DNA from 2 places in the Actinocorallia libanotica genome. Region 2 is predicted to be linked to the other one. Evidence: riboswitches for the same ligand, from Rfam matches in the RefSeq annotation. Region 2 holds a riboswitch; the other holds the start of a gene.
The links. Region 2 has a riboswitch for cobalamin ahead of ABD140_RS02135 ((2Fe-2S) ferredoxin domain-containing protein). Riboswitches for the same ligand answer to the same signal wherever they lie in the genome.
Positions count from the first base shown of each region.

Region 1 (12,745 bases), on a different contig from region 2:
TACGGAACCGGCTCCCGGCCACTGATGTCCTCACCGATGTCGTAGACCACCGCAATGTTCGGATGCGACAGGCCCGCCGCCGCGCGGGCCTCGCGGCGGAACCGGGCCCGGAAATCCTCACTGCGCAGCAACTCCACGGGCAGTACTTTGACCGCCACGATGCGCTCCAACTCCCGGTCACGGGCCCGGTACACCACCCCCATCCCGCCCCGTCCCAACGGCTCCAGCAGCTCATAACGCCCCGACAAGACCTCCACCACACCACTCCCGCCCGCCCACCCGCCCGGAACATGATCCACACCAAAGTACGGACAAAAACGACCATGGTCGGATCAAATGCCTCAACCGGGCCTTGGCAGATCGCAGCACCCGCTCATCGACCGCTAAGAGAGCCGCCAAGTTGGCGAGGGGAGCACGCTCCTGTTTCACAGGCCGTCACCTATGAAACGCCCCGGCCGGTGAAGCGCGATGTCAATGTCCGAAGCCCTCTGCACGGCTCTACCAGCAGGACGCCGCTGGCATGGTCGAGGTTCGGGCGTCGATCAACGACGGTGCCTGGACGGGCGCCTACGCCACTGCCAAGCCGCCGCAGGACGAGCCCGACGACGAGCTGCTGTCATGCTCCGTACAGGCACCCGTCGACCGGCGGCGTCCGCTCTTCATCCTCAACGTCCCCGCCGCAGCCGCGGTTGCCACCGCCTCCATCGGCCGTGACCGGTTCACATTCGTCACCCCAGACGGCGACCAGATCACCGGCCGCGGCTGGGCCTCCCTGCTTCCTCCTCGCACCAACATGGAGTCCCGCGTACAAGTCGAAGGTGAAGGAGAGGCATTCGAAGACCTCGTCGCCGTGTGGCAGACGGCGCAGATCCCGGCGCGCTGATTTGTGACAAGTCAGGGTTCCCCATCGGCGGCAGAGCGGCATGCGACCCCTGTGTTGTCACCAACTTCCGCCAAAATCGCTCCCGTAGGTGCTGGAAGGGCCGTGCCCGCCAGAGCCGCGGCGCCCTTCGGGCGGAGGCGAGGGATCTTCCTCGATCCACACCCCCGTTAGTTCCTTCCAGGTGGCCGCTTCGCTGGTAAGAGTGCCGTCCTCTTGCTGGGACAGTGCACGGCTTGTCTCGCTCCCCCACTGGACGATGGTGGAGGGGTGCTCGGCGCGTTCGCGGTCGAGTGCCTCCTGGATCCGGTAGGGGGTGGCGTCTGATAGCAGCGGGTCTGGACTCGTCGGCTCTGCTGTGTCCAGAGTTGGAAGCCAGATGACGAATTTCCGCCTGTTATCGGAAGCTTCTATGCGGCACGCCCACGCTGGCTGGCGGGGCTCGCCGGGTATGGGTATGTAGGGGCCGATTGCTGCTCGGCGCATCCGGCACTGCGCCATGGCCTGCTCCCGCCTCGGCGTTAGATCACTGGTCTGCTCGTCATAGAGTTGGTAAGCGGCTAGGACTTCGTTGTGCAGCCGTCTCTGTTCGGCCTGGTACTGCTTCCGCATCTGCTTGATCTGCTCACGTCGGCTGGCTCGCCACCAGGCCCCGGGTAGGTGAGAAGCCCTTAGGTAGGGGTGGCTACTCAGGTCGCGTTCCTGACTCACGAGATCTTCAAGGGTCCGGACAAGTTCACGCGTGGCCGTGCACAAGCGGTCCGCATCGGCGGCCAGGACCTCGTCCTCAAACGAGCGACTCGGGTAGTGGTAGTCCCAGCCCTTGCCGTTGGGTTCGACTGCGCAGTACTGGTTCTCAGGGAGTTGATAAAAGACCCCTGGCCTCGTCGGGGAGCTTGAGCTATAGGTGGGAGCGAGCTTGCGGAATACCTCCAGCTCGCGCAGGTACATGTATCGGATTTGTCGCATCGCGGCTCGACTCACGACTCCACCCGCCTGGAGAAGGGGATTACGTCTTCCTTTGTACCCCTCCGGTCGGTCGATCTCCAGGGTCGGCGCACCAGCGATCTAAGGCACTCTTACGGGACGGGCGTGACGGCGAGAGGCTCATCAGGACATTCCTCGGCGAAACGAGTCAGCGCCACCTTCTCCGCCTCATCCATACTCAACCCCCACCTGAGAGGGTCTTTTGTTGGTTTCCGTCCGCCTTGATGGTGAAGAGTCCGGGTTTGGGTTCGGTGGCGAGGTCTCGGCTGACGAGTCGTTTGAGTTTGGCGCGGATGCCTTCGACGGTGTTCTTGTGGGTGTGGGGCAGGCCGAGGGCGAGGCAGGCCTCGCGGGCATGCAGGCCGCCGGGATGCTGGGCCAGGACGGCCAGGAGATCCTGGTAGGCGGGCGGGAGCTGTGGCCGATCGGGCTCGGGCGGGGCCGGGGGAAGCAGGTCGAGCAGGGTCTGCCGGGTGACTTCCAAGCGGGTGAGCTGCTGCTGGACGGTCTCGAGTTCGGCGGTGAGCCGGTCGACCTCGGCCCGGGCGGCATCGTGGAGGCCGGTCAGATGCCGTAGCAGCGGCTCGGGCAGCTCGGACGGCACAATCCTGGCCACCGGCAGCTGGGATGACACAGTGCGGTTGTGGGATGCGGCCACTCGCAGACCCATCGGCAAGCCCCTCACCGGCCACACCGACGCCATCTACTCCGTGGTGTTCAATCGGGACGGTGCGACCCTGGTCACCGGCAGCCACGATCAGACGGTGCGGTTGTGGCGGCTTTGACCAGGAGGAGACTCAGCCCCTGACGCACCGACCCTCAACAGCACCCCGAGGCCGGACGCCCTGGACTCCTGCTGCGGACGGCTGGACGCGCGGCGTAGACGGCCGGATGGCATCCCCAGCCGAACTCCGACCCGCCACATCCTCGATCACAAGTTTCGTCGCGTCTTCCGACGACACCAGCGCCGCGCGGTCGTCGAACTTCAACCCGTTCGGGTCGGCCCCGGCGACCACCAGGACAACGGTCAAGAAGACGCGGTCAGGACGTCGGCCTCGGTCACCGACGACAGCACGATGTCCGTTTCGGTCAACGCGGAGATTCATCCGGTTCAGCCAAGTGTTCGGTCTGTCTGTTTCGGTCAAACGGTGGGACCGTCACCTGAACCGCTCTGGGTCTGGTGGAGGCTCGATTCCCTGAGAGGATCGAGTCGTGGCACGTCCCTCCCCTTACCCGCCTGAGCTGCGTGAGCGTGCGGTGCGCATGGTCACCGAGATCCGCCCGAACTACCCCACCGAGTGGGCCGCGATGAAAGCGGTCGCGGCCAAGCTGGGCATCGGTGCGGCCGAGACGGTGTCGGGCGCAGGTCGATGAGGGCAAGCGGCCCGGCACCACCACTGCCAAGGCCGAGGAGATCAAGAAACTGCGCGCGGAGGTCGCGGAGCTGAAGCGGGCGAACGAGATCCTCAAGGCCGCCACGAGTTTCTTCGCGGCCGAGCTGTGCGCCACGAGGCGCCATGGTGATCGAGAGGCGGTGAGAGACCGCTTCCATCGGGTCGTCGCAGCGGCTTGATCAAGCTGGGGGCAGCCTGACCTGGGGGGCGCCGGGGAGGGTGGGAGCAGTCCTGACGAAGGCGGGTCGTGCCGGGACTGCCAGACGGTGCGGGCTCGTCGAGCGTGGTCGCAAGGTGCAGCGTAAGCGAACTGGTGGTTGAAGCTCTGTAACAGCGAAGCCGGCTCAAATCTGGTGGATATGGGTCGGTGCGCAGCGCACGAACCCGCGGGTCCTTCGGGGCCGGGGCTGGACTCCGAAGCCGTGTAGCTCGAGCGGTGGGGAGGCCGCGGTGAAGGTCTGTGGCGTAGCCGCGGCGATGCTGCCGGAGTAGAGCCAGGCGCCTCCCTGACCGAGCGATCACTTGGTGAACGTGGGAACCATCCCGTGGTCGCCCTCCCCGCCGGGCGTCCGGCCTGGTGGAAGGGCAGGACCGTTGCCGTCTGAGGGCTGCGGGGTGGGGCGGAGGCCTCGTAGTAGTCGCGGGCGTGACGACCCGCCGCAAGAGTCCGGGAGAGCCGGATGCAGGGCGAAGGGGGCCAGCGAGTCGAGCAGTTGTGGTTGCTGGAAGGTCAGGAGGATCGTCGTTGGTGAATACCGACGAGCCGGGGCACGCGCTGGTGGAGGCGGAGCGCCGGGTACTGAGGATCCAGACCAAGCTGCACTGTTGGGCCGGTGACGATCCCGATCGCCGGTTCGACGACCTGCTCAACTTGGTCTGCGATCCGGGCTTCCTGCTGGTGGCCTGGGATCGGGTGAGCGGGAACAAGGGCGGGCGCACTGCCGGGGTCGACGGGCAGACTACCCAGTCGATCGAGGTCTGGCAGGGCGTCGAGGATTTCCTGGCCGGGCTCCGGGCCGCGTTGCGGGAACGGAGTTTCCGGCCATTGCCGGTGCGGGAGCGGATGATCCCCAAGGTGGGTGGGAAACTGCGCCGTCTGGGGATCCCGGCGATCGCCGACCGGGTGGTCCGGGCGTCCTTGAAACTGGTGCTGGAGCCGATCTTCGAGGCGGATTTCCTCCCATGCTCCTATGGGTTCCGCCCGAAGCGCCGTGCTCATGACGCGGTCGCCGAGGTGCGTTACCTCGCTTCGAAGCCACGGTGTTATGAGTGGATCGTCGAGGGAGACATCAAGGCGTGCTTCGATATCACCGCTGCGGGGCAGTCCCGGATTCCCACCGGGTTCCCTCGCACGCCGCCTCCCCCTGACGGGCGAGGCGGACCAGCGCTGCGGAAGACTCTACATCTAGTGGCGGCAGTGATCGAACAACCCAGATGTTGCAAGCGTGTTCCTATGGAGCCTGAGGAGCGGGACGCGGCGGTGCGGCGTCACCGCTTCGTGAAGGTGCCGTGGATCTCGCCGGAGTTGATGTCGATGTCGGCCTTCTTGCGATCCGCGCTGAAGGTAACGGTCATCTTGCCTTGGCGGCACTTGCCCTTTTGGTACCATTCGGTCGGGATGAGGGAGAAACGAAACTTCACATCGGTGCTCGTGTAGTCACCCTCGGCAACGACATCCTGTTCGCAGGACCATCGAAAGTAGAACATCGAACCGACCAAATCCCCCTTCGACATTTTTGTGAACGGCTCGAGTTTAAATTCCGAGTACCTGGCCGTCGAGTCGGCCTTGCTGGTCGGTCCGTCTTCCCAGGTGGCACTCCCCACCCAGAGGCCGCCCTCCTCGAAGCGAATGGCCGGAGGCGTGTACAGGACCGGTGAGCTCACGACCGCGTCAGCGCGCTTCTTCTCCCCATCGGTGGAGAACCGGCTGTTTCTCTCGGCCAGATCGTCCAAGGCGAAGAAGAGGCCAGCGACAACGGCCACGAGGGCGACGGTGGCCTTGGATCGCCTGGTCAGGGACGTCTGCCGGGTGAGCTGGGCGGGTGTGGTAGGTCTGGGCACGGTGTGGCGTTCGACGACGGTCCGGGCGGGGAGAGCGGGTGCGGGTGCGGGTGGAGGCATCCCCACCGGTACCGGGGCGGAGGCCAGGAGGGTCCGCAGGGCGTGGCTGGCGGTTTCGGCGTCGGCGTAGCGGTCTGCGGGGTCCTTGGCCAGCAGGGTGCCGATGAAGACGTCCCAGCCGGGGTGCAGGCCGGGGCGGTGGGCTGACGGCGCGTCGGGCTTCTTCTGGATGTGCTGGAGCAGGAGCGCGGCCGGCAGGTCCGCGGTGAAGGGCGGGCGTCCGGTCAGGGTCTCGAAGAGCACGCACGCGAGGGAGTACAGGTCGCTGCGGTGGTCCAGGAGCTCGGCCTGGGCCTGCTCGGGCGACAGGTAGGCGGGGGTGCCCACGAGGGTCCCGGTCGCGGTGAGCCGGGTAGCGGTCTCGGCGGCGAGTTTGGCAATGCCGAAATCCATGACCTTGATCCGGAGCCGCTCCCCGTCGCGGTGCACCATGATGTTCGACGGCTTGACGTCCCGGTGGATCACTCCGCGCTCATGGCTGTGCCGCAGCGCGTCCAGGACGCCCTCGGCGACGGCCGCCGCGTCCTCGGGGCTCATCGGCCCGGACTCCAGGCACTGCGCGAGGGTCTGGCCCTCCAGGAGCTCCATGACGATGAACGGCACGGGCTCGTCCCCGGTGGTGTCCTCGCCGAGGTCGAGGACCAGCGCGATATTCGGGTGGGACAGACTCGCCGCGGCCTTGGCCTCCCGGCGGAAACGCCCCTTGAAGGTGGCGCTGCCCAGCATCTCCGCAGGCAGCACCTTGACGGCGACCTCGCGCTCCAGCACCCGGTCGACGGCGTGGTGGACCACCCCCATACCACCGCGCCCCAGAGGCTTCAGCAGCTCGTACCGGTCCGCGACGATCCGCACAGAGGGCACCTTCCCCCGCCATGGTCATTTCGGCCAGGATGGCATAGACCGGGATTAAGAGCACGTCTCACGTGGCGATTCGGGAGAGTTTCCTGTGGTAGATCAGAGCGGGTGTGAGGTGAGGGAAGCCACGAACAAATGGCCATGACGCTCTAGCGCACGGCCATGAGACGGTGCGCTCGATCTTCTGTCGGTGTCGACGCGCAACGACCTGCACACCTTCTGAAGGGATGCGTTGTCAGTATGAGCAATCCCAAGACCATCGTGTTCTTCGCCGCCGTGCCGCCCCGGTTCGTGAACCACGCTTAGAGGTGTGCGGTGGTGCAGATGCGGATGCAGATGCTGGTGCTGCTCTTCAACGCCACAGTGATTGTCTCCAAGCAGTGTGCAGGGCCTGACCGCGGTGGCCGCATAGGACTGATTCGACCACGCCATACGCGTCCGGCTCGTTCTTCTTTACGAGATCACGGGACGCCGTTCGTCACCGTCGACTCAAGGAGCACAGTTCCGATGTCCACCTTTGATCCGCCCTGGGTCTGTCCCGAAACGATCAGTGTGATTACGCTGGCGGCTGGAATCGGGAGGCTCTGTGACGAGAGAACTGGCGGGCCGATACCGTCTGGACGCCTTGCTCGGCCGAGGCGGCATGGGTGAAGTCTGGCGCGGTGTCGACCTGCTTCTCCGCCGGCCCGTCGCAGTTAAGATCATTTCCGCTGGGTTCGATGCGGAGCCTGAACTGTCCGCCCGGCTGCGCCGCGAGGCTCTCGCTGCCGCGGCCGTCCACCACCCCGGCGTGACGACTGTCTTCGATGCCGGCGACGAGGACGGTCGTCCCTACATCATCATGGAACTATTGGCTGGGCGTGACCTGGACGCCGTCCTCCGTGACCACCCGTCCGGACTTCCTGTCCGCGAAGTCGTGCAAATCGCTCGGCAGGCCGTTTCCGCGCTCGACGCCGCGCATTCTCGCGGCATCGTCCACCGCGACCTGAAACCCGCCAACCTCATGCTGCTTGACGACGGTACGGTGAAGATCTGCGATTTCGGGATCTCGCGTATCGCTGACGCCACCAGCGGCATGACCGTCACCGGCCAGATCATCGGAACACCGGCTTACATGGCGCCGGAACAGTACAGCGGCCTGCCCTCGACCACCCATACCGACCTGTATGCCCTCGGCTGCACTCTCTACGCCCTTCTCACAGGTGCCCCGCCCTTCTCCGCCGCCGAGCACCTCGTCGCCCTCATGCGCCGGCACCTCGACGAGCCTCCGCCTCAACTGCCCCCGGCCATCCCTGCCGGCCTCCGAGACTTCGTTACCGGCCTCCTTGCCAAAGACCCCGCCGACCGCCCCACCGACACCACTGCCGTCCTCGACCGTCTCGCCGCTCTCGATGAGCCGCCTGCCGGAAGCACGCCGCCCACGGATCCCGTCCCGAATGCCGCACGGCGGCCAGAGCCATCTGCGGAACAGGCCGTCCCGCCGACGTCACCACCGCTGGCCGCACCGCCCGTGACTCGCTCACCGCAACCGTCGACGACGCTCCTCGACGACCGAGCCGTCCCGTCGGCCCGACCGACCGGGCCGGTGATCCACAGATCCGCTGCCGTCCCCGTGATCGCCATGGTCACCGTCGCCGCCGTACTCGCCGTACTGCTCATGATCTTCGATGGCGGCGACGGGAGCCCGGCACCGGCAGCACCGACCTTCCAGCCGCTGCAGACGTTCCACCTTGGTTATGAGGCCGAGGAGTTCGCCTTCAGCGGAGACGGCGATCTCCTCGCCACGAGGTCCCTGGATATGCACGATAGGGAAATCGATGTGTGGGACGTCGGATCGGGCAAGGTGAAGCACACGCTGAAGACACCTGATTCGTCGTCAGGGCTCGAGTTCAGCTCCGACGGCCGGTTTCTGGCGACCAAAGACGGCAGTGCCAGGCTGTGGGACTCCGCCACGGGCAAGCTCCTCTGGAGCCTCCCCGGCAGGTTGACGAGATTCTGGGGGTTCTCCTCAGATGGCCGGACCGCGCTCACCATGAACCTGGCCGAAAGGAGCCTCTCATATCATGTCCTGGAGTTGCGTGAAACGGAGACGGGCCGGGTCCGGATCCGGCTCGCCGGGACTTACAAATGGCTCCGGTCGGTGGCCTTCTCCGGCGATGGCAGATCCGTCGTAGGAACAGGCGACTCATCCATTTTGTCCTGGGACGTTCTGACGGGTGAGAGCACCGTGCTCGGCCAGACGTTGAAGAACATGGTCGTCAGCCCCACCGGCCGCTCGGCCGTCATATCCGACTACATCTCGGGGGCCCTCTGCAAACCGGATGGCACGGAGATCCTCTCTCTGCCGAATGAAAAATTCTCGTACTCGCCGGACGGACGCTTCCTGATTAATTCTGAAGCCGAGGCGTTCTTCGTGCGCGACGCGGACACCGGCACCGAGATCCGGCGGATCCCGACACAATCCGGCCACAGACACCATCTGTTCAGCCCCGACAGCCGGATACTCGTCGACGACGGTGCCCTCCGCAGCCGCCTCCGGCTGTGGAACATGGAGGACCAGACCCTCATTGCCGAGCTTCCCTTGGGCGGGTCGGTCCGGCACATGGCATTCAGCTCGGATAGCGGACTGTTGGCGTCCACGAACAACAAGGGCGGTGTGCAGATCTGGAAGACGCGGGGCTGAGAGCAGTCACCGCACCAGTTCAGTCCGGTCTACCCGGACGCTCCCGAAGCCGCAGGAAGCACGTCTGGGCATGATCCAGCGCAGATCATCATCAGATGAACACCTTTGCACCGCATTCTTGCCGCCCGTCGAAGATATGCTGGGGTCGATGCCATGGACTCCATGCGCGACGACCATGAAGTGCTCCGGGTCTGGTGGGCTTCTTCCTCGATCTGGTGTTGTCACCGCAGGACACCTACCGCGCTTGGTCCATCACCGTGCGGCCGCCGCGCTCCCGCATGTGTGACGCGACCCAGGCACGTTATCCGGTATGTCTTCGTGTTCAAGATCGGCCTGCTGTGGTTTTGGGCTTAGTACTGCTTCGGGGCCTGTCATCGGCGCTCCTCTGAACCAGAGGGCCACGGTGAAGTGGCAGGGCGATGGAGGCTTGGAAAACGATCTTAGTTAGCGTGGAATCCCCCATCCTTGGGCTTGGAGTCTTCCCTGGTGGGGGAGTTTCGTCGGTACCCCCCATCACCCACAGCTACATGGCGGCTGGGGCCACGTTCGGGAGCGGAGGGCCAAACAGCAGGGCGAGCACCGCGACCGTCCCGAGCACGACCAGGACAGGCCGCACCCACCGGGACCGGGCCGGCACACCTCCTTCACCGGCGGAGAGAGACGTTGTGGGCGGCGGGGTGTAGGGAGTCACTCACACCTCATGAGACGTCGTGCCAGGCACAGAAAGATCCTGCGGATTTTCAACGGCTCCCAACGCAGGCTGCTGCTCGCGGGACGCGGTCACTGGTCCCTGCACACTGTCGTAAATCGATCGGTTCTCGACAGCTCCCTCTGACAGCCAGAGTGTCGATTCCCGTAGTCCTCTGCACAGATGACCTGGTGTTTCGGGGCTGATTGCAGAGGACTTCGGATGCTTCGGATTTCTGTACTCCTCTGCACTACTGTCGATCTTCGTCTGTACTCGTCTGCACGGATGGTGAGGTCGGCGTGGTCGACGACGTGGCGGGTGTGGCCGAGCTGGGTGTGTTGACGGCTTCGGCTGAGGAGTGGTCGCTGGCCGTCCGGCGGGCTGAGGTGATCGGCCGGTTGGCTCAGGGGCGGCGGGTCGGGATCGCTGCTGTGGATGAGGCGGCCGCTGAGTTGGGGGTTTCTCGCCGCCAGGTCTATGAGCTGTTGAGGCGGTGGCGGACGGGTTTGGGGGTGGTTTCTGATCTGCTTCCGCGGCGGTCGAGTGGTGGGCGTGGGCGGGCCCGGGTGAGTGAAGAGGTCGAGGCGCTGCTGCTGGAGGCGATCCGGGGGCTGTATCTGTCCAGCCAGCGTCGTTCGGTGAGCGCGGTCTATAAGGAGGTCGTCCGGCAGTGCCGGGTCCGGGGGCTGGCGGTTCCGTCGCGGGGGACGTTGGAGAGGCGGATTGGTCAGTTGGATCCGGTGGCGTCAGTGACGGCGCGTCAGGGCGCGGACGCGGCGCGGGCGTTGCGGTCGGCGGGTGGGGATGTACCGGTGATCGAGGGCCTGCTGGAGCAGGTGCAGATCGACCACACGGTCGTGGATTTGGAGATCGTGGATGAGCGGCATCGGCTGCCGATCGGCCGCCCGTATGTCACGGCCGCGATCGACGTGGCGTCCCGCTGCGTGGTGGGCCTGGTGGTGATGCTGGAGGCACCGTCGGCGTTGGCGGTGGGGTTGTGCTTGGCGCACATGGCCTGCGACAAGCGGCCGTGGCTGGAGCGGCTCGGGGTGAGCGGGGCCTGGCCGATGTCGGGTAAGCCGCGCGAGGTCTTCACCGACAACGCCGCCGAGTTCAAGAGCGAGGCGCTGCGGAGGGGCTGTGACCAGCACGGGATCAAGCAGTCCTACCGGCCGCTGGGGGCGCCGCATTTCGGCGGGATCATCGAGCGGCTCATCGGGACGATGATGAAGATGGTGCACGACCTGCCGGGCACCACGTTCTCCAATCCCGCCGAACGTGGCGACTACGACAGCCAGGCGACCGCGGTGCTGACGTTGGCCGAGCTGAACAAGTGGCTGGCGCTGGCGGTGATGGTCTACCACGGCGAGGTGCACGGCACGCTGAAGCAGACCCCGGCGGGGCGGTGGGAGCAGGGCGTCGCCGAGTCGGGCCGTCCGGCGACGGTCGCGAACGAGACGGCCTTCCTGGTCGACTTCCTGCCGGTAGAGCGGCGGACACTGACCCGCACAGGCTTCACCCTTGATCACGTCCAGTACTTCTGCGACGGGCTCAAGCCGTGGATCGTCCGCCGCGGCGGCCTGGAGAAGTTCGTGCTGCGCCGCGACCCCCGCGACATCTCGCGGATCTGGGCGCTGGACCCCGACGGCACCACCTATCTGCCGGTGCCCTACCGGACGTTGTCTCGGCCGCCGATCAGCCTGTGGGAGCAGAAGGCGGCGGTCGCCCGGCTGCGGGAGCTGGGCCGGGACCAGGTGGATGAGAACGCGCTGTTTTCGATGGTGGAGCAGATGCGGCAGATCGCCGAGGACGCCGCCGGAAAGACCCGCGCCTCGCGCAGGTCCCGCCGCGCCGTGGAACGCCGGTCGGTGATCCCGACACGGCCAGCGCCGGCGACCGTCATGCCGCCGCCCGCTCACGACGGTGGGACGGTGGCGCCGGCGGTGCCGTTCGAGGTGATCGAGCAGTGGTGACGGTGGCGGAGGTCGCCGACCCCGAAGACCTGTCGCACCTGCATGAGATCGCCCGGCGGGTGGCGCGGCTTCCGGCGGCCGAGCGGCTGAGGTATGTGCGGGCGGACCGGTGGATCGGCTACACCCGCGCCTCTCAGGCCCTGGCGAAGCTGGAGACGCTGCTGGCGCACCCGAAACGGGAGCGGATGCCCAACCTGCTGCTGCTCGGGGCCACCAATAACGGCAAGTCGATGATCATCGAGAAGTTCCGGCGCGCTCATCCGCCGATCTCCCACCCGGAGCGGGAGGAGGTGCCGGTGCTGGTGGTGCAGATGCCCTCGGATCCGAAGGTGGCCCGCTTCTATGCCGCGGTGCTGACCGCGCTCGGGGCGCCGCTGCGGCCCAGCATGCGGCTGGCCGAGCTGGAGCAGTTGACGCTGTGCCTGCTGCGAGCGGCGGGTGTGCGCATGCTGGTGATCGACGAGCTGCACAACACCCTGGCCGGCCACGGCAACGCCCGCCGCGAGTTCCTCAACCTGCTGCGGTTTTTGGGCAATGAGCTGAAGATCCCTCTGGTCGGGGTCGGCACCCAGGAGGCGTATCTGGCGATCCGCTCCGACGACCAGCTGGAGAACAGGTTCACCCCGTTCGCCCTGCCCCGCTGGCAGCCCGGAGGGGAGGCCTGCCAGTTGCTGGCCAGCTTCGCCGCCTCCTTCCCGCTCCGCGTTCCCTCGCAGATCGCCACGGTGGAGATGGCCGAGTACCTGCTGGCCCGCAGCGAAGGCACCATCGGCGAACTCGCCGCCCTGCTCACCGAGGCCTCCGTTGCCGCCATCGAATCCGGATCGGAGTCGATCAACCAGCGCACCCTGCTGATGGCCGACTACGCCGGCCCGACCGAGCGGCGCCGCCTGTTCGAACGCGAACTCACATGACCGTGGCCCAGGGTGTCCGGCGGTGGCCGATCCACCCCCGGCCGCGCCCAGGCGAGGCGCTGACGTCGTGGCTGGGCCGCCTGGCAGCCGTCTACCGCCTGTCGGTCGGGCAACTGCTCCAGCACAACCTCGGTCCGGCCTCCGCGCTGCTGAACGGTGCCACCGCCGATGATCTGGACTGGGACCCGCCGCTTGCGCTGCTGGAGGCGCTCGCGATGCGGACCGGCACCGAGTCGGGCGAGCTGCGGCT
Region 1 is NZ_BAAAHH010000067.1:7,422-20,166, reverse strand. It holds partial or broken gene ABD140_RS38200 (protein kinase domain-containing protein) at 1-260, opposite strand, end outside; gene ABD140_RS38195 (hypothetical protein) at 521-883, shown strand; gene ABD140_RS38190 (hypothetical protein) at 941-1,831, opposite strand; gene ABD140_RS38185 (hypothetical protein) at 2,046-2,501, opposite strand; gene ABD140_RS40290 (WD40 repeat domain-containing protein) at 2,389-2,652, shown strand; partial or broken gene ABD140_RS38175 (transposase) at 3,080-3,367, shown strand; gene ABD140_RS40330 (hypothetical protein) at 3,992-4,480, opposite strand; cobalamin riboswitch at 4,499-4,662, opposite strand; gene ABD140_RS38165 (protein kinase domain-containing protein) at 4,750-6,234, opposite strand; gene ABD140_RS38160 (WD40 repeat domain-containing serine/threonine protein kinase) at 6,824-8,920, shown strand; gene ABD140_RS38155 (Mu transposase C-terminal domain-containing protein) at 9,908-11,581, shown strand; gene ABD140_RS38150 (TniB family NTP-binding protein) at 11,575-12,495, shown strand; gene ABD140_RS38145 (TniQ family protein) at 12,492-12,745, shown strand, end outside.
Region 1: another riboswitch for cobalamin. It lies ahead of ABD140_RS40330 (hypothetical protein); the one in region 2 lies ahead of ABD140_RS02135 ((2Fe-2S) ferredoxin domain-containing protein).

Region 2 (15,558 bases):
CAGGCGACCGCGTCGTCGTCGGCGGTCGGCAGGCTCTCGCCCCGGGTGGGGACGGTGGTCTGGGCGATGCGCGTCGCGGGGCGCGAGCGCAGGTAGTAGGTGGTCTTCAGGCCGGCCTTCCACGCGTAGGCGTACATCGACGAGAGCTTGCCGATGGTCGGGGTGGCCATGAAGAGGTTCAGCGACTGGGACTGGTCGATGAACGGGGTGCGGGCGGCGGCCAGGTCGATGAGCGCCTTCTGCGGGATCTCCCACGCGGTGCGGTAGAGCAGCTTGAGGTCGTCGTCGAGGACCGGGATGTCCTGGACGGAGCCTTCGGCGCGCTTGACGGCGTCGCGGATCTCGGGAATCCACAGGCCGCGTTCCCGGAGGTCGGCGACGAGGTACTTGTTGACCTGGAGGAACTCACCGGAGAGGGTCTCGCGCTTGAAGACGTTGGAGACCTGCGGCTCGATGCACTCGTAGCAGCCCGCGATGGAGGCGATGGTCGCGGTCGGGGCGATCGCGGTGAGCAGCGAGTTGCGCAGACCGGTGCGGGCGACGCGCTCGCGCAGCGCGTCCCACTCGGCCTTCCTGGCGTCGCCGATGGTGAAGTGGTCGGGGTGCAGGACGCCGCGGGCGGCGCGCGTCCGGTCGTAGGCGGGGTGGGCGCCGAGCTCTTCGGCGAGGTCGGCGGAGGCCGCGTACGCGGTGAGGGCGATCTCCTCGGCGATGTCGGTGGAGAGCCGCAGCGCCTCCGGGGAGTCGAACGGCAGCCGCAGGGTGAAGAACACGTCGGCCAGACCCATCACGCCCAGGCCGATCGGGCGCCACTTCTTGTTGGCGGCCTCCGCCTCGGGCGTGGGGTAGAAGCCGCGGTCGATCGTGCGGTCGAGGAAGCGCACGGCCGTGCGCACGGTCTCGCGCAGGCGGGCGAAGTCGAAGCCGTCGGTGGTGGCGTGGCGGGCCAGGTTGATCGAGCCGAGGTTGCACACGGCCGTCTCGGCCTGGTTGGTCACCTGGAGGATCTCAGTGCACAGGTTCGACAGGTGGACGACGTTGCCGGGCTCGGCCGTCTGGTTGCAGGTGCGGTTGGAGATGTCCTTGAACGTCATCCAGCCGTTGCCCGTCTGGGCGAGCGTGCGCATCATCCGGCCGTAGATCTGGCGTGCGGGGACCTGCTTGGTGTACTTCCCGGCGGCTTCGGCGGCCCGGTACGCGGCGTCGAACTCCTCTCCCCACAGGTCCACCAGCTCGGGGACCTCCTTGGGGTCGAACAGCGACCACACCGCGTCGGCCTCGACCCGGCGCATGAACTCGTCGGGGATCCAGTTCGCCAGGTTCAGGTTGTGGGTGCGGCGCTGCTCCTCACCGGTGTTGTCGCGCAGCTCCAGGAACTCCTCGACGTCGGCGTGCCACGGCTCCAGGTAGACGCAGGCCGCGCCCTTGCGCCGCCCGCCCTGGTTGACGGCCGCCACGGAGGAGTCGAGGGTGCGCAGCCACGGCACGATCCCGTTGGAGTGGCCGTTCGTCCCGCGGATCAGCGAGCCGCGCGAACGGATCCGCGACCAGGAGATCCCGATGCCTCCGGCGTACTTCGACAGCCGCGCGACCTGCCCGTACCGCTCGTAGATGGACTCCAGCTCGTCCTTCGGCGAGTCCAGCAGGAAGCAGGACGACAGCTGCGCGCGGCGTGCGCCGGAGTTGAACAGCGTCGGCGACGACGGGAGGTACTCCAGCCGCGACATCATCCCGTACAGCTCCGCGGCCTCGGCGACCGTCGCGGCGAGCCCGCACGCGACGCGCAGCATGAAGTACTGCGGGCGTTCGATCACCTTGCGGGTGCGCGGGTGGCGCAGCAGGTACCGGTCGTAGACGGTGCGCAGGCCGAAGTACTCGAACCTGTCATCGGCTCCGTCGTCGGCGAGCGCGTCCAGCTCGGCCGCGTGCGCGGCGACGAACGCGGCGGTGGTGTCGTTCAGCAGCCCCTCGGCGTGCGCGAGGGCGATCGAGCCGGAGAACGAGGCGACTCCTTCGCCCGCGGCCTCGTCGCGGATCAGCTCGGCGAGCAGCCCCGCGGCGACGCGCGACTGCGCCGGGTCGGCACCGACCTTCGCAGCCGCCTCCCGGATGAGGAGCTCCCGGTCGGGTGTGGCGGGTGCGGTGACGGTCATCGGCTCTCCCTCGTGTTCCCGCCTTCCGGGCGCACGGAAGACAGCACACGGGACCCGACGGCACCGCGCCTGCCCACCGGCCTTCCCTCGAGGCTTCATGGACGTCTCGGCGCGCGGGCAGGTCTTCGGACTCAGGGGCGCACGGCACACGCCTACCGGCCGTCGCTTCCCGGGTCCCGCGGGACCCAGTGCTTCGTTGACGGCTTTCGTTCCCCATCACCGCTGCGGGGCAGTCCCGGATTCCCACCGGGTTCCCTCTTGCGCCGCTTCGACCCTGACGGGCCGGAGCGGACCAGCGCTGCGGAAGACTCTACATCTAGTGGCGGCGGCGAATGAACAACCCAGATGTTGTAGGCGTGTTCATCGTGACGCTGACGACGCCGGATCGCGCCACGCCCCGGGGCGGGGAGGTCTCACTCCAGAGACGATCAGGGCATGTGCCATGATGGCGGACGAAAAGGCGAGCGCGGACGAGGAAGCCGGTGCGAATCCGGCGCGGTACCGCCACTGTCATCGGCGAGCGGATCCCGACTGAAGCCACTGCCCCCTCCGGGGCGGGAAGGCCGGGACGAGCGTTCGAGCCGAGAGCCAGGAGACTCACGCGTCTCGCCTCCTCGATGTGACTGGGGCGGATCTCCCCGGAGAGGAAGTGCGTGGCGTGCCCATGGAGCGTGCCCGAAAAGCGCCGTGCCAGGTCACGGTGTGCCGTGGCTGTTGCTGCGGCGGCCCGAAGGTCACCGGTGTGGACCATGGCGAGCAGCTCGCACGGCTGAGGCGGGAGGCGCCCGTCCTGGTGTCGGACTGCCTGGGCGTCTGCGAGCGCGCGAACGTCGTCGTGGTCCGGCCCTCGGCGGCGGGACGCGCCGCCGGAGCCCGGCCCGTCTGGCTCGGCCTGGTCAACGGCCCGGACGCGACCGAGGACGTCGCCGGCTGGATCAGGGCGGGCGGGCCCGTCGTAGTGCCGATCCCCGACATCCTGGACCTTCATGTCTTCGCTCCGCCACGCCGTCCTCCGGCGGTCCGCCCCTCGAAGGTTCGCGGAACACCGCGTGAGAGGAAGACCCCATGACGGGCAGACGCCCTTTGTCCCTGCTGCCGGCGCTGGTCTGCGCCGCGCTGGTCTCGGCCTGCGGCGGCGGCTCCGCCGGGGAGACCGGAACCGAGGCGCCCGCCGCGCGCGGCTTCCCGGTCACCGTGTCGAACTGCGGGGTCACCACAACCTATGAACGGGCTCCGCGGCGGGCCGTGACGATGAACCAGCACGTCACCGAAGTACTGCTGGCGCTGGGTCTGGAGAAGTCGATGGTCGGCACGGCCTTCCTCGACGACGCGATCCTGCCGGAGTACAAGGCGGCCTACGACGGCGTCAAGGCGATCGCCGACGAGTACCCCTCCTACGAGACGCTGCTGGCGGCCGAACCCGACTTCGTCTACGGCGGGTTCACCAGCGCCTTCGACGAGAAGGAGGGCCGCGGCCGGGAGCGGCTGTCCGAAACGGGCATCGACAGCTACCTCGACGTCGAGAGCTGCCCGTCGGGACCGGTGACCATGGCGACCCTGGAGCAGGAGATCCGCAACGTCGCCGGGATCTTCGGTGTCCGGGAGCGGGGCGAGCGGGAGCTGGAGCGCCTGCACGGCGTCCTGGACTCGGTCGCCGGGAGGCTGGAGGGCGTGGATCCGGCCAGGGTCTTCGTCTACGACAGCGGCGACAAGACCGCCTTCACCGCGGGCGGCGCGGGCATCGGCAACGAGATGATCGAACTGGCGGGAGGGGAGAACCTCTTCGCCGACGTCGACAAGGCGTTCGCCGACGTGTCGTTCGAGCAGGTCGCCGAACGCGCCCCCGAGGTCATCGTCATCTACGACTACGGCGGCCAGAGCGTCGAGGACAAGAAGAGGTTCCTGCTGGCCGACCCCGTCCTGAAGGACGTTCCCGCGATCAGGGAACAGCGGTTCGCGGTGCTGCCGCTGTCGTCGGCCGTCCTGGGGGTGAGGGCGCCCGCCGGAGTGGACTCGCTGGCCCGCCAGATCCACCCGGACCGCTTCAGGTGACCGGCGCCGCCCGCGAGGCCGGGGCGGACGCCGCCGCTCCGGCCTCCCCCGCCGTGCCGCGCAGGCTCCCCTACGGGCTGGTGCTGCTGCTGTCCGGCGCGTTCCTGCTCGCCGCCGCGACGGCCGGGGTCGCGGTCGGGTCGATCACCATTCCGGCCGGGCAGGTGTGGGAGATCCTGCTGCACCGGGCGCACCCGGCCCTGGCCGAACCCGCCTGGCCCGCCGTCCGCGAGACCATCGTCATGGACGCCCGGCTGCCCCGGGTGCTGCTGTGCGCGGTGGTCGGAGCCGGGCTGGCGGTGTGCGGCATGGCGCTGCAGGCCGTGGTCCGCAACCCGCTCGCCGACCCGATGCTGCTGGGGGTGTCCTCCGGCGCGACCGTCGGCGCGGTCGTCGTCGTGGTGTTCGGGGTGGCCTGGTTCGGGGTGTTCACCCTGCCCTTTTCGGCGTTCCTCGGGGCGCTCGCGGCACTCGTCGCGGTGTTCCTCCTGGCGCGTTCCGGCGGGCGGATGACCACGGTGCGGCTGGTGCTGGCGGGCGTGGCCACGGCCGAGGTGCTGTCGGCGATCGCCGGTTTCGTCGTCGTCACCTCCGACGACCCGCACGCCGCGCAGTCCGCGCTGCGCTGGATGCTCGGCGGCCTCGCCGGGACCACCTGGGAGATGTTCTGGATCCCGGCGGCCGCGGTGCTGGTGGGCACTCTCGTGCTGCTGGGGGTGTCGCGGCCGCTGAACCTGCTGCTGGCCGGGGAGGAGGCCGCCGCGGCGCTCGGCCTGGACGTGCACCGCTTCCGCGCCGCCCTGTTCGTGCTCGTGGCGATGATGACCGGCACGATCGTGGCGGTCAGCGGCGCGATCGGCTTCGTCGGGCTGATCATGCCGCACGTGGTGCGGCTGCTGGTCGGCGCCGACCACCGGCGCGCGCTGCCCGCCGCGGCACTGCTGGGCGCGGGCTTCCTCATCGCCGCCGACCTGGCCGCCCGCACCCTGGTCAGCCCCGAGGAGATCCCCGTGGGGATTCTGACGGCGCTGGTGGGCGGCCCCTTCTTCCTGTGGCTGATGCGGCGAAAGGCGGCACGGTGACCCGGACCGCTCCCGGAACCCTCTCGGTCCAGCGGGTGTCGGTGGCCGTGGACCGCCGGACCCTGGTGGACGCGGTGTCCCTGGACGTCGCGCCCCGCGAGGTCGTGGGGCTCGTCGGACCCAACGGCGCGGGGAAATCCACCCTTCTGCGCACCCTCTACCGGGCGGTGCGCCCCACGTCGGGGCGGATCCTCCTGGACGGCGACGACGTGTGGCGGATGCCCGGCAGGCGGCTCGCCCGGCGGCTGGCCTGCGTCCTGCAGGAGGCCTCCGGGGAGTTCGAGCTGAGCGTCCACGACGTCGTCGCGATGGGCCGCACCCCGCACAAGCGCGCCTTCGACGGCGACGGCCGCGCCGACCGCGAGATCATCGCGTCCTCGCTGGGCGAGCTCGACGTCGCCCACCTGGCCCGGGCGCCGTTCGAGCGGCTGTCGGGCGGGGAGAAGCAGCGGGTCCTCATCGCCCGCGCGCTCGCCCAGCGCGCGGGAACGATGGTCCTGGACGAGCCGACCAACCACCTCGACCTGCGCCACCGGCTCGACGCACTGCGCCTGGTCCGCCGCCTCGGCGTCACCGCCGTCATCGCCCTGCACGACCTCGACCTGGCCGCCATGTTCTGCGACCGCGTCTGCGTCCTGCACGGCGGCCGCGTCGTCGCGCTCGGGACGCCCGCCGAGGTCCTCACGCCCGAGCTGCTGGCCGAGGTGTACCGCGTCGCCGCCGAGGTGGACGTGAACCCGCATACCGGGACGCCTCGGCTCACCCTGCTCCCCGGCTCCGGTCCCCGGGAAGAAGCGCCTTTCACCTGAGCGGGCCTTCACGGGCTCCGGCCGCGGCTCCGGGGCTCCCCTCACCGGTCCGAGGTTTTTTACGAGACGAGACGGTCCGTCTTGACACAGGGGCCGTCGCCCCGCATACTTCCCTTTATCGAGACGGACCGTCTCGTCTCGATGGACACGACCGAGCGTGCGGAGACCTTCCGCTCGCGCCGACGAAGAGGAGGTGGGGCGCTCTGCGTACCCCCGCGCAACTGACCCTCGACCAGATCACCAAGCGCTACGGGACCCGCGTCGTCCTGGACCGGGTGTCGCTCACCGTCCGGCCCGGCGACCGGATCGGCGTCATCGGCGACAACGGGTCGGGCAAGTCGACGCTGCTCAGGCTCATGGCGGGCGTCGAGCGGCCGGACAACGGCGAGCTCGCGGCCGTCGCGCCCGGCGGCGTCGGACACCTGCCGCAGACGCTCGCGCTGCCGCCGCACGCCACCGTCGCCGACGCCGTCGACCTGGCGCTGGCCGACCTGCGCGAGCTCGAGATCCGGATCCGGGCGGCCGAGCTCTCACTCGACGCGGCGGGCGCGGACCTGGACCGCTACGCGGAGCTCGTGGCGGAGTTCGAGGCGCGGGGCGGCTACGAGGCCGACGTCCGGGTGGAGGTCGCGCTGCACGGCCTGGGGCTGCCCGGACTCGACCGGAACCGCCCGCTGGGCACGCTCTCCGGCGGCGAGCGCGCCAGGCTCGCCCTGGCCGCCACGCTGGCCTCCTCCCCCGAGCTGCTCCTGCTCGACGAGCCGACCAACGACCTCGACGACCAGGCCACGGCCTGGCTCGAGCAGCGCCTGCTCGCCCACCGGGGCACGGTCGTGGCGATCACGCACGACCGGATGTTCCTGGAGCGCGTGACCACCGCCGTCCTGGAGGTCGCCGAGGGCCGGGTGCGCCGCTACGGCGACGGATACTCCGGCTACCTCACCGCCAAGGCCGCCGAACGCGCCGCGCAGGCGCGGGCCCACGAGGAATGGAAGGGGGAGCTGGACCGGCATGCCGCGCTGGTCTCGGCCAACGCGGGCCGGTTGGCCACAATCCCCCGCAAGATGGACAAAGCAGGCATGGGCACCGGCGCCTGGCGGGCGCGCTCCCGCACCCACGGCGCCGCCGGCCGCATCCGCCAGTCCCAGCAGCGCCTCCAATGGCTCACCGCCCACCCCTCGCCGCCCCCGCCCGAGCCCCTGCGCTTCACCACCGTCCCCGCCACCGCGGGCACCGCCCCCGGCGACGACATCGCCGTCCTCGACGACGTGGCGGTCGCGGGCCGGCTCCACCTGGAGTCCCTGACCGTCCGCGCCGGTGAACGCCTGCTCATCACCGGCCCCAACGGCGCGGGCAAGACCACCTTGATGCGCGTCCTCGCCGGAGAACTCCAGCCGGACACCGGCGAGATCCGCCGAACCGGCCGCATCGGATACTTCCGCCAGGACGACCCCGACACCGACCCCGGCAGCCCGCGAGATGCACTCCCCGCCGCCGCTCCCCGGCAGAGCGGCGCGGCACACCGGACCGTGCTGCAGGCATACGCGCACGGAAGGCCGGGAAGCCCGGATGAGCACGCGGACGCGCTACTCGCCCTCGGCCTGTTCCAGCCGTCCGACCTGAGCCTGCACGTCGGAGAACTGTCCTACGGCCAGCGGCGCCGGATCGAGCTGGCCCGGCTGGTGAGCGAGCCCGTGGACCTCCTCCTGCTCGACGAGCCGACCAACCACCTGTCACCCATGCTCGCGGAGCAACTGGAGGAGGCCCTGGCCTCCTACCACGGCGCCCTGGTCGTCGTCACCCACGACCGCCGCCTTCGCGCCACGTTCACCGGCACCCGCCTCGAACTGGCCGAAGGCACGGCCACCGCGTCCTCCAGCCCTGGAGCGGATCACGTTCGTCCGAAGGAACGACACGGCCGCGTCAGCGTTTGTCCAGGTTCTTCGCCATCGCTCGGTTGACAGAAGGGTCTCGGCCCTGCAGATACGGCGGAATCGGCTGGTACCCGCTCTTGCGGTAGAGCTGGAGGGCTTCCTTGTTGCGCGCACCGGTTTCCAGGACGATGCGTCGCGCGCCATGCGCGGCGACGTCCTCTTCCAGTCGGGCGAGCAGCCGTCGTCCCACGCCGAGACCGCGCAGGGAAGGTGCTACGTACATGCGTTTCAGTTCGGCGACGAGGCCGTTGCCGAGAGCGCGCCAACCTCCGCAGGCGACTGGAGAGCCGTTCTCGTGATAGCCCAAGAAGAACGCACCTCGCGGTTCCCGGAACTCATCGACGGCAACGCGGTCGATGAATTCGCCGTCCTCGTCGTCATAGAGGCCATCGTATTCCGCGAGCAGCACGGTGATCAATTTCTGAGCGTCGGGGTGGTCCATCGCCCGGGCGACGAAGACAACGGTTCCCTCGGTCACGCGTACAGATCCGCCTTCTCCCCCAAATTCGGCTGGCGCGAGCGACCGTATCCGTTCCCGGATCTGCGCCGCGCGAGGATCCTGCAGATCATCGAAGATCTCCAGGGCCTCCCGGTAGCACTCTACGGCACGCCGCGAGGCGCTTTCCTCGAGCAGCAACACGGCCCCTAGCCGACACAGGTCCATGGCGGTTCCGTGCCGCTGTCCCAGGGCTCGCCGGATGAGCAGAGCCTCTTCGTAGCAGCGCAGCGCCTCGGCCCTCTCCTCCAGATCGAGGTGGACATCGCCCAGGTGTCCCAACGTGATGGCCGTGCCGTTCTCGTTTCCCACCTCACGTCTGATCTCCAGGGCCGCCCGCAGCACCGAGAGCGCCTTCTGGAACCGCCCCGCACCCTGGTGGGCGACACCCGTGTAGGTGAGCGCCATGCCTTCGCCGTTCAGCGCCCCTTCCGCTCGCCAGATCTCGAGCGAATTCGTGTAGCACGCGATCGCCTCCTCGAACCGGCCGAGTCCGAGATGGCATTCACCCAGATTGTTGAGAGTGGCCGCCTCGCCGAGCGCGTTCCCCAATTCCCGACACAGTGCGAGGGCACGCTGGTGGCAGCCGATCGCCTCCCGGTACTGGCCGGTCTCGCGGAAGGCGTCGCCGAGCCCGTTCAGCGCCCAGCTCTCGCCGTCCGCGCTCCCCGACTCCCGGCTGGCGGACACGCTCGTGGAGTACAGGGATATCCAGTCGATCCAGTGCTTGGAGGTGTCGAAGAAGGCCCACAGCGCCAGGGGAAGACGCCAGGCGATCTCCGGGAACCCCTTTCGCGCCGCCGCCTCGGTGACGGCCGCGATGTTCTGCCGCTCGGTTTCACACCAGCGCAGGGCGGTGCCGCGATCGGGGAAGTCCAGGGGTGGCGGGCCAGGCGGGACGCCGGGCGGCAGACGGCGCCGATGCGGGGAGAGGACGGTGTCGGCGGCGTCCGCCGTGTACAGGTACCACGTGAAAAGACGTTCCAGACAGGTCTTCCGATCGGCGTCGGTCTCTTCGACGGCCGCGCGCTCGGTCGCGTAATGGCGCAGGAGGTCGTGCATGCGATAGCGCTCGTGCCCCACCTGTTCGACCAGGTGCATATCGGTCAATTCGCGCAGCACCCGCGCCGTTCCGGGGTACGTCGCCCCAACCAGGACACCGACCGCGTGGACGTCCATGTCGGCACCCGGGTGGAGGCTCATCCGGCGGAACGCCTCCTGCGCCTCGGCGGAGAGTCCCTCGTAAGACCAGGAGAAGACCGGACGAATACCGCCTTCGTCATCCGAGGCGTCCAGGGCCTCCAAGGGCTGTGCGGCCAGGTCCCGCACCAGCGAGCGCAGCGGGACGCGGTGCTCCCCGGCCGCCACCCGTTCGCCGCCGAGGCAGAGCGCGAGCGGTAGATGCGAGCACAACCGTGCGAGTTCCGCCGCGCTGTCCCCGTCCAGGCGCTCAGAACCGATGAACTTCTCCAGCAGCGCCCGCGACTCTCCGTCGGAGAAGGGGGGCAGGACGATCCGGTGCGCCCCGTACCGCGTCACCAGCCCACCGAGGCTGTTCCTGCCGGTCACCAGGACGGAACACGACGCCGATCCGGGAAGCAGCGGAACGATCTGCTCGACGTATCGCGCGTTGTCCAGAATGACGAGGACACGCCGCTCGTGCAATGTCGTCCGGTAAAGCGCGGACAATTCGTCGAGCTCGGTGGGAATGCTCTCCTTCGCCACGCCAAGCGCGCGCAGGAACGCGTTCAGAACGCCTTCCGGTTCGGCCGTGGGCCGATCGTCATAGCCGTGCAGATCGATGTAGAGCCGTCCGTCGGGAAACCGGTCCCGCTGCCGGTGCGCCCAGTGGACCGCGAGGGTCGTCTTGCCCACGCCCGCCATGCCGATGATGACCGCCACGGATACCGCGTTCGAACCCTCTCCCGCCTCCAGCAGCGCGTCCAGTTCCGCAAGGTGCTTCCTTCTGCCCGTGAAATGGGCGATGTTCCCCGGCAGTTGCTGTGGTCTGGGCGGCTCGCCCCGCCCGCCGATGATCAGTCCCCCGTGAACGTCACGTATCTGAACGACATTTCTCGCATCCCCCGAGAAGTCGTTCCGCATCTCTCCCCCTCGCCGACCCCGCCGGAAAATACTCTCTATTATGGAGCATAATCATCGTGCCGACCAGCCCGAGGACGCCATTTCCCTGCAGGAGCGATCACGACCGATGGCTCGAGTATTTTTCGGTGCGCGATCACGCGAGGGGGAGTCGTCCGAACGACGGGAAGTGCATACCCGTCCGGCGGGTCATGGGGGCCACTGGTCGCAGTATTCGATGTGGATCTCGCGGGCTGCGCCGAGGATGCCGTCGTTGGCGTGGAGTTCGGTGCAGAAGTGCGGATAGTTCGGGTGGATGGGGATGTAGCCGGGGCCGTGGCGGGCGACATCGAGGAAGTGCCGGGTGGTCTCTCTGAAGACTTTCGCGCTGCCGGTCATGAACAGGGTTTCGGCGTGGAGGTGCTGGTGGAAGAGGTCGCGGTTCTCTCGGTGGTGGCGGGCTTCGGAGGGGATCACGGCACCGTCGGGGCGGGGTTCGTCGGGCAGCTTGACGGCCTGCGGGCGACCCGGGCCCAGGCGGCTGCGGACCTCCTTCCAGCGTGCGGGTGCGAACTGGAGGGAGTGGTGCAGCAGGACGAGGTCGAGGCGGCGGGTGCCGACTTCGGACGGGGCGTGGGGCGGGGGCGGGTTGGTGCGCAGGGGCAGGTGGATGAGTGAGCGCGGGGAGGAGGCGGCGAGTTCCCACAGGCCGCCGATGCGCTGTGCGGCGTCCTGGTCGAGGTAGGCGTCGAGGTGCCGGTCGTGGTCGAGGAGCACGGCACGGGTCAGCGGGCGCGCCGGGCGGATCACGGTGAACTCCGCGGGGCCGAGGCGCGCCCGGTGGCGGGTGATGGCGAGGGGCATCGGTCAGGTGAGGTGTTCCAGGATCCAGAGGTGGTGGTCCCAGCCGAGTTCTCGGGAGTCCATGAGGTGCAGGCCCGCCTTTTCGGCGAGGGCGGTGATGTCGGGGACGGGGCGGCGGGCGCTGCCGAAGGCGCAGCGGAGCTGGAGCTGGACCAGGGGGTCGGGGGCGTCGGCGGGGAGGATCTCCTCCACCAGGAGGAGGCGGCCGCCGGCGGGGAGGAGGGCGGCCGTGTCGGCGAGGACCTGCCGGGCGTCCTCGTCGGGGAGCCGGTCGAGCTGGTGGGTGAGCAGGAGGGTGGACTCGCCCGCGGGGGGCAGGAGCGTGCTGGCCGGGAGGAGCTCCACGCGGGGCAGGACGTCGGTGTCGAGGACGGTGTCGCGCAGGGTTCGCAGGCCCGAGGGCAGGGAGGAGATGCGGATGCGGAGCTCGGGGAAGGCCTTGAGGAGGGCGTTGGCGAAGGAGCCCGTGCCGTTGCCCGCGGCGCCGAGGGACGTGACCGAGGACCAGTCGTAGGAGCTCAGCAGGGTGGGGGCGACCCACAGGGCGAGGTCCTCGGCGGCGGCGCGGGCCGAGCCGGCCAGGTGCTCGTCCTCGCGTACGGCGGCGGCCACGGGCAGGCCCGCGGTGGTGCGGTAGGCGGGGCGGCCGGTGCGGAGCGTCTCGTCCAGGCGGGAGAGCGAGAGGTCGAGGGCGGCCTGGATGCCGCTCAGGTGGAACTCCTCGGCGGAGTGTTCGTCCTGGGCCAGCTCCTGGCCGACGGGGGCGAGGGTGTAGCGGCCCTCGGCGGACTCCAGGATCTCGATCCGGGCCAGGTAGTCCAGCAGGGGTTCCAGGACGGACGGGTCGGCTCCGGAGCGCAGGGCCAGCTCGGCGGGGGTGTCGACGCCCTGGTTCAGGAGCTCGATGAGGCCGGCGGTGACGGCGGCGCGGATGGCGAGGCCGGGGCCCAGGTCGGCGAGCTCGTGGAGGCGCTCGTGGGCGATCTCCTCCTCGTCGGACCAGTCGGGGGCCTCGGGCTCGGTGCGGCGCCAGTAGCCGGTGAAGTCGAGGTGGGTCTTGGGGACGCCGCGGTCGCCGACGAGGTGGCGGCGGATCGGCTTGAGGGTGAGGGCCTCGCCGGCCGCCCACACGAAGACGTCGCCGGGGAGCCACTCGAGGCCGCGGACCGCGTCCTCCAGCAGGGTGGTCGTGCCGGCGGGCGCACCGCCGCGCAGCAGCCACACGATGTCGGCGTCGGCCTCGGTGGGCAGGGGGAGGCGGTCGGCCTCGCCGGAGACCTCGACGAACACCTTCGCCCTGGTGCCCGCGGGCATCTCCGACAGCCAGCGGCCGATGGAGGGCAGGGCGGTCTCGTCGCCGAGGACCAGCAGCCAGTCGACGCCCTCGGGGTGGCTGGACGACATCTTCGGGCCGGCGATCCACGCGGACCGCCCCGGCACGGCGTCCATGGCCCAGGCGGAGGCGCGGCCCCCCTCGTGGCGGACGAAGTCGAAGTCGACCTCGCCGGCCTCGGGGTCGAAGCGGTGCGGCGTGTAGTCCTTGGAGATGGGGCGCTCGTCCTCGGGCCATTCGAGGCTGCTGATGTTCTGGCCGGGCAGCACGGGGCGGTCGGCGCCCTCGGCGGGGAAGAAGAACTTGACGTGGTCGTCGAAGCCCTCGGTGGCGAACGCGGGCAGGTCCAGACCGTCGCGGGTGAAGGCGCGCAGCTGCTCGCCGCCCAGGGTGATGCGGCGCAGGTTCGGGGTCACGTCCGTCACGCGCAGGATGGTCAGCTCCCGCAGCACGATGGGGAAGGTGGCGACCTGACGGGGGCTACGGGTGGTCACTCGACCGCTCCTTCTGTTCGGTTTCCCTCGCCCCCGACCCTAGCGGGTTAGGTTAACCTTGCCTAACTTTCGTCGGCGCGGCGGCGGCACGCCCCCGGCCGCGCCTCCGGCGGAAACCGCGACCGGGTATTTGCTTCTTTTGCTAAGCAACAGCGAAAAATTGCACTAATTGGCTAATTGGTGCCCTTCCTGGGGTCCGGCGGTTCGTGTGACGGTCGCGGTATCCGAGCACGAGGAGCACTGCCGTGATCACGAAGTTGCTGGTGGCCAACCGCGGTGAGATAGCCGTGCGCGCCTTCCGCGCCGCGTACGAGCTGGGCATCGCGAGCGTCGCCGTCTACGCCCACGAGGACCGGTTCTCGCTGCACCGGCAGAAGGCCGACGAGGCCTACCTGATCGGCGAGGTCGGGCACCCGGTCCGCGCCTACCTGGACGTCGAGGAGATCGTCCGGACGGCGCTGCGGGTCGGGGCCGACGCCGTCTACCCCGGGTACGGGTTCCTCTCGGAGAGCCCGGAGCTGGCCGAGGCGTGCGAGCGCAACGGGATCGTCTTCGTGGGGCCGCCCTCCCAGGTGCTCCGGCTCGCCGGCAACAAGATCGAGGCGGTCGAGGCGGCGCGCCGCGCGGGGCTGCCCGTCCTGCGTTCGGTGACCCCCCGACCCGGCCGGGAGCTGGAGGCCGCCGACGAGGTGGGGCTGCCGCTCTTCGTCAAGGCCGCGGCGGGCGGAGGCGGACGCGGGCTGCGCCGGGTGGACCGGCGCGAGGACCTCCTCGCCGCGGTCGAAACGGCTCGCCGCGAGGCCGAGAGCGCCTTCGGCGACCCCACCGTCTTCCTGGAGCAGGCCGTCGACCGGCCCCGCCACATCGAGGTGCAGGTCCTCGCCGACGGGGCCGGGCACACCGTCCACCTGCGGGAGCGCGACTGCTCGGTGCAGCGCCGGCACCAGAAGGTCGTGGAGATCGCGCCCGCGCCCCGGCTGGACCCGCTGGTCGTCCAGCGGCTGTGCGCGGACGCGGTGGCGTTCGCCCGGGAGGTCGGCTACGCGGGCGCCGGGACCGTGGAGTTCCTCGTCGACGAGCGCGGCGAGCACGTCTTCATCGAGATGAACCCGCGGATTCAGGTCGAGCACACCGTGACCGAGGAGGTCACCGGGATCGACCTCGTCCAGTCGCAGCTGCGCATCGCGGGCGGGCAGACGCTCGAGGACCTCGGCATCTCCCAGGAGAACGTCACGGTCTCCGGGTTCGCCGTGCAGTGCCGCATCACCACCGAGGACCCCGCGCAGGACTTCCGGCCCGACACCGGGCGCATCTCCGCCTACCGCTCCCCCGGCGGCGCGGGCATCCGGCTCGACACCGGCACCGCCTACGCGGGGGCCGAGGTGTCCCCGCACTTCGACTCGCTGCTGGTGAAGCTGACGACCCGGGGGCGGACCTTCGAGGACGCCGTGCGCCGGGCACGGCGTGCCGTCGCGGAGTTCCGCATCCGCGGGGTCGCCAGCAACATCCCGTTCCTGCGGGCCCTGCTCGATGAGGCGGACTTCCGCGCCGGCGGCGTCACCACCGCCTACATCGCCGAGCACCCGGAGCTGATGACCGCCCGTTCCAGTGGCGACCGCGCCACCCGGCTGGTGCGCTACCTGGCCGACGTGACGGTCAACAAGCCGCACGGGAACGCCCCCACCGAGCTGGACCCGGCCGAGAAGCTGCCGCCGCTGCCCGAGGGGCCGCTCCCCGAGGGCTCCCGCGACCTCCTGCTCGCCCTCGGTCCGCGCGCCTTCGCCGAACGGCTGCGGACCCAGAACGCGCTGGCCGTCACCGACACCACGTTCCGCGACGCCCACCAGTCGCTGCTGGCCACCCGCGTGCGCACGTTCGACCTGCTGCGGGCGGCGCCTCACGTGGCGCAGACCCTGCCGGAGCTGCTGTCCATCGAGGCGTGGGGCGGCGCGACCTACGACGTGGCGCTGCGCTTCCTCGGCGAATCGCCCTGGGACAGGCTCGCCGCGCTGCGCGAGGCCGCCCCGAACACGTGCATCCAGATGCTGCTGCGCGGACGCAACACCGTCGGCTACACGCCCTACCCCGACTCCGTCGCCAAGGCGTTCGTCGCGGAGGCCGCGCGGACCGGCGTGGACGTCTTCCGGATCTTCGACGCGCTCAACGACGTGGAGCGCATGCGCCCGGCCATCGACGCCGTCCTGCACACCCACGCGATCGCCGAGGGCACGCTGTGCTACACCGGCGACCTGTCCTCGCCCG
Region 2 is NZ_BAAAHH010000001.1:426,890-442,447, reverse strand. It holds gene ABD140_RS02140 (ribonucleoside-diphosphate reductase subunit alpha) at 1-2,153, opposite strand, end outside; cobalamin riboswitch at 2,253-2,465, opposite strand; cobalamin riboswitch at 2,626-2,752, shown strand; gene ABD140_RS02135 ((2Fe-2S) ferredoxin domain-containing protein) at 2,896-3,222, shown strand; gene ABD140_RS02130 (ABC transporter substrate-binding protein) at 3,219-4,205, shown strand; gene ABD140_RS02125 (FecCD family ABC transporter permease) at 4,202-5,287, shown strand; gene ABD140_RS02120 (ABC transporter ATP-binding protein) at 5,284-6,096, shown strand; gene abc-f (ribosomal protection-like ABC-F family protein) at 6,300-8,057, shown strand; gene ABD140_RS02110 (ATP-binding protein) at 8,020-10,629, opposite strand; gene ABD140_RS02105 (hypothetical protein) at 10,816-11,469, opposite strand; gene ABD140_RS02100 (SIP domain-containing protein) at 11,473-13,296, opposite strand; gene ABD140_RS02095 (pyruvate carboxylase) at 13,542-15,558, shown strand, end outside.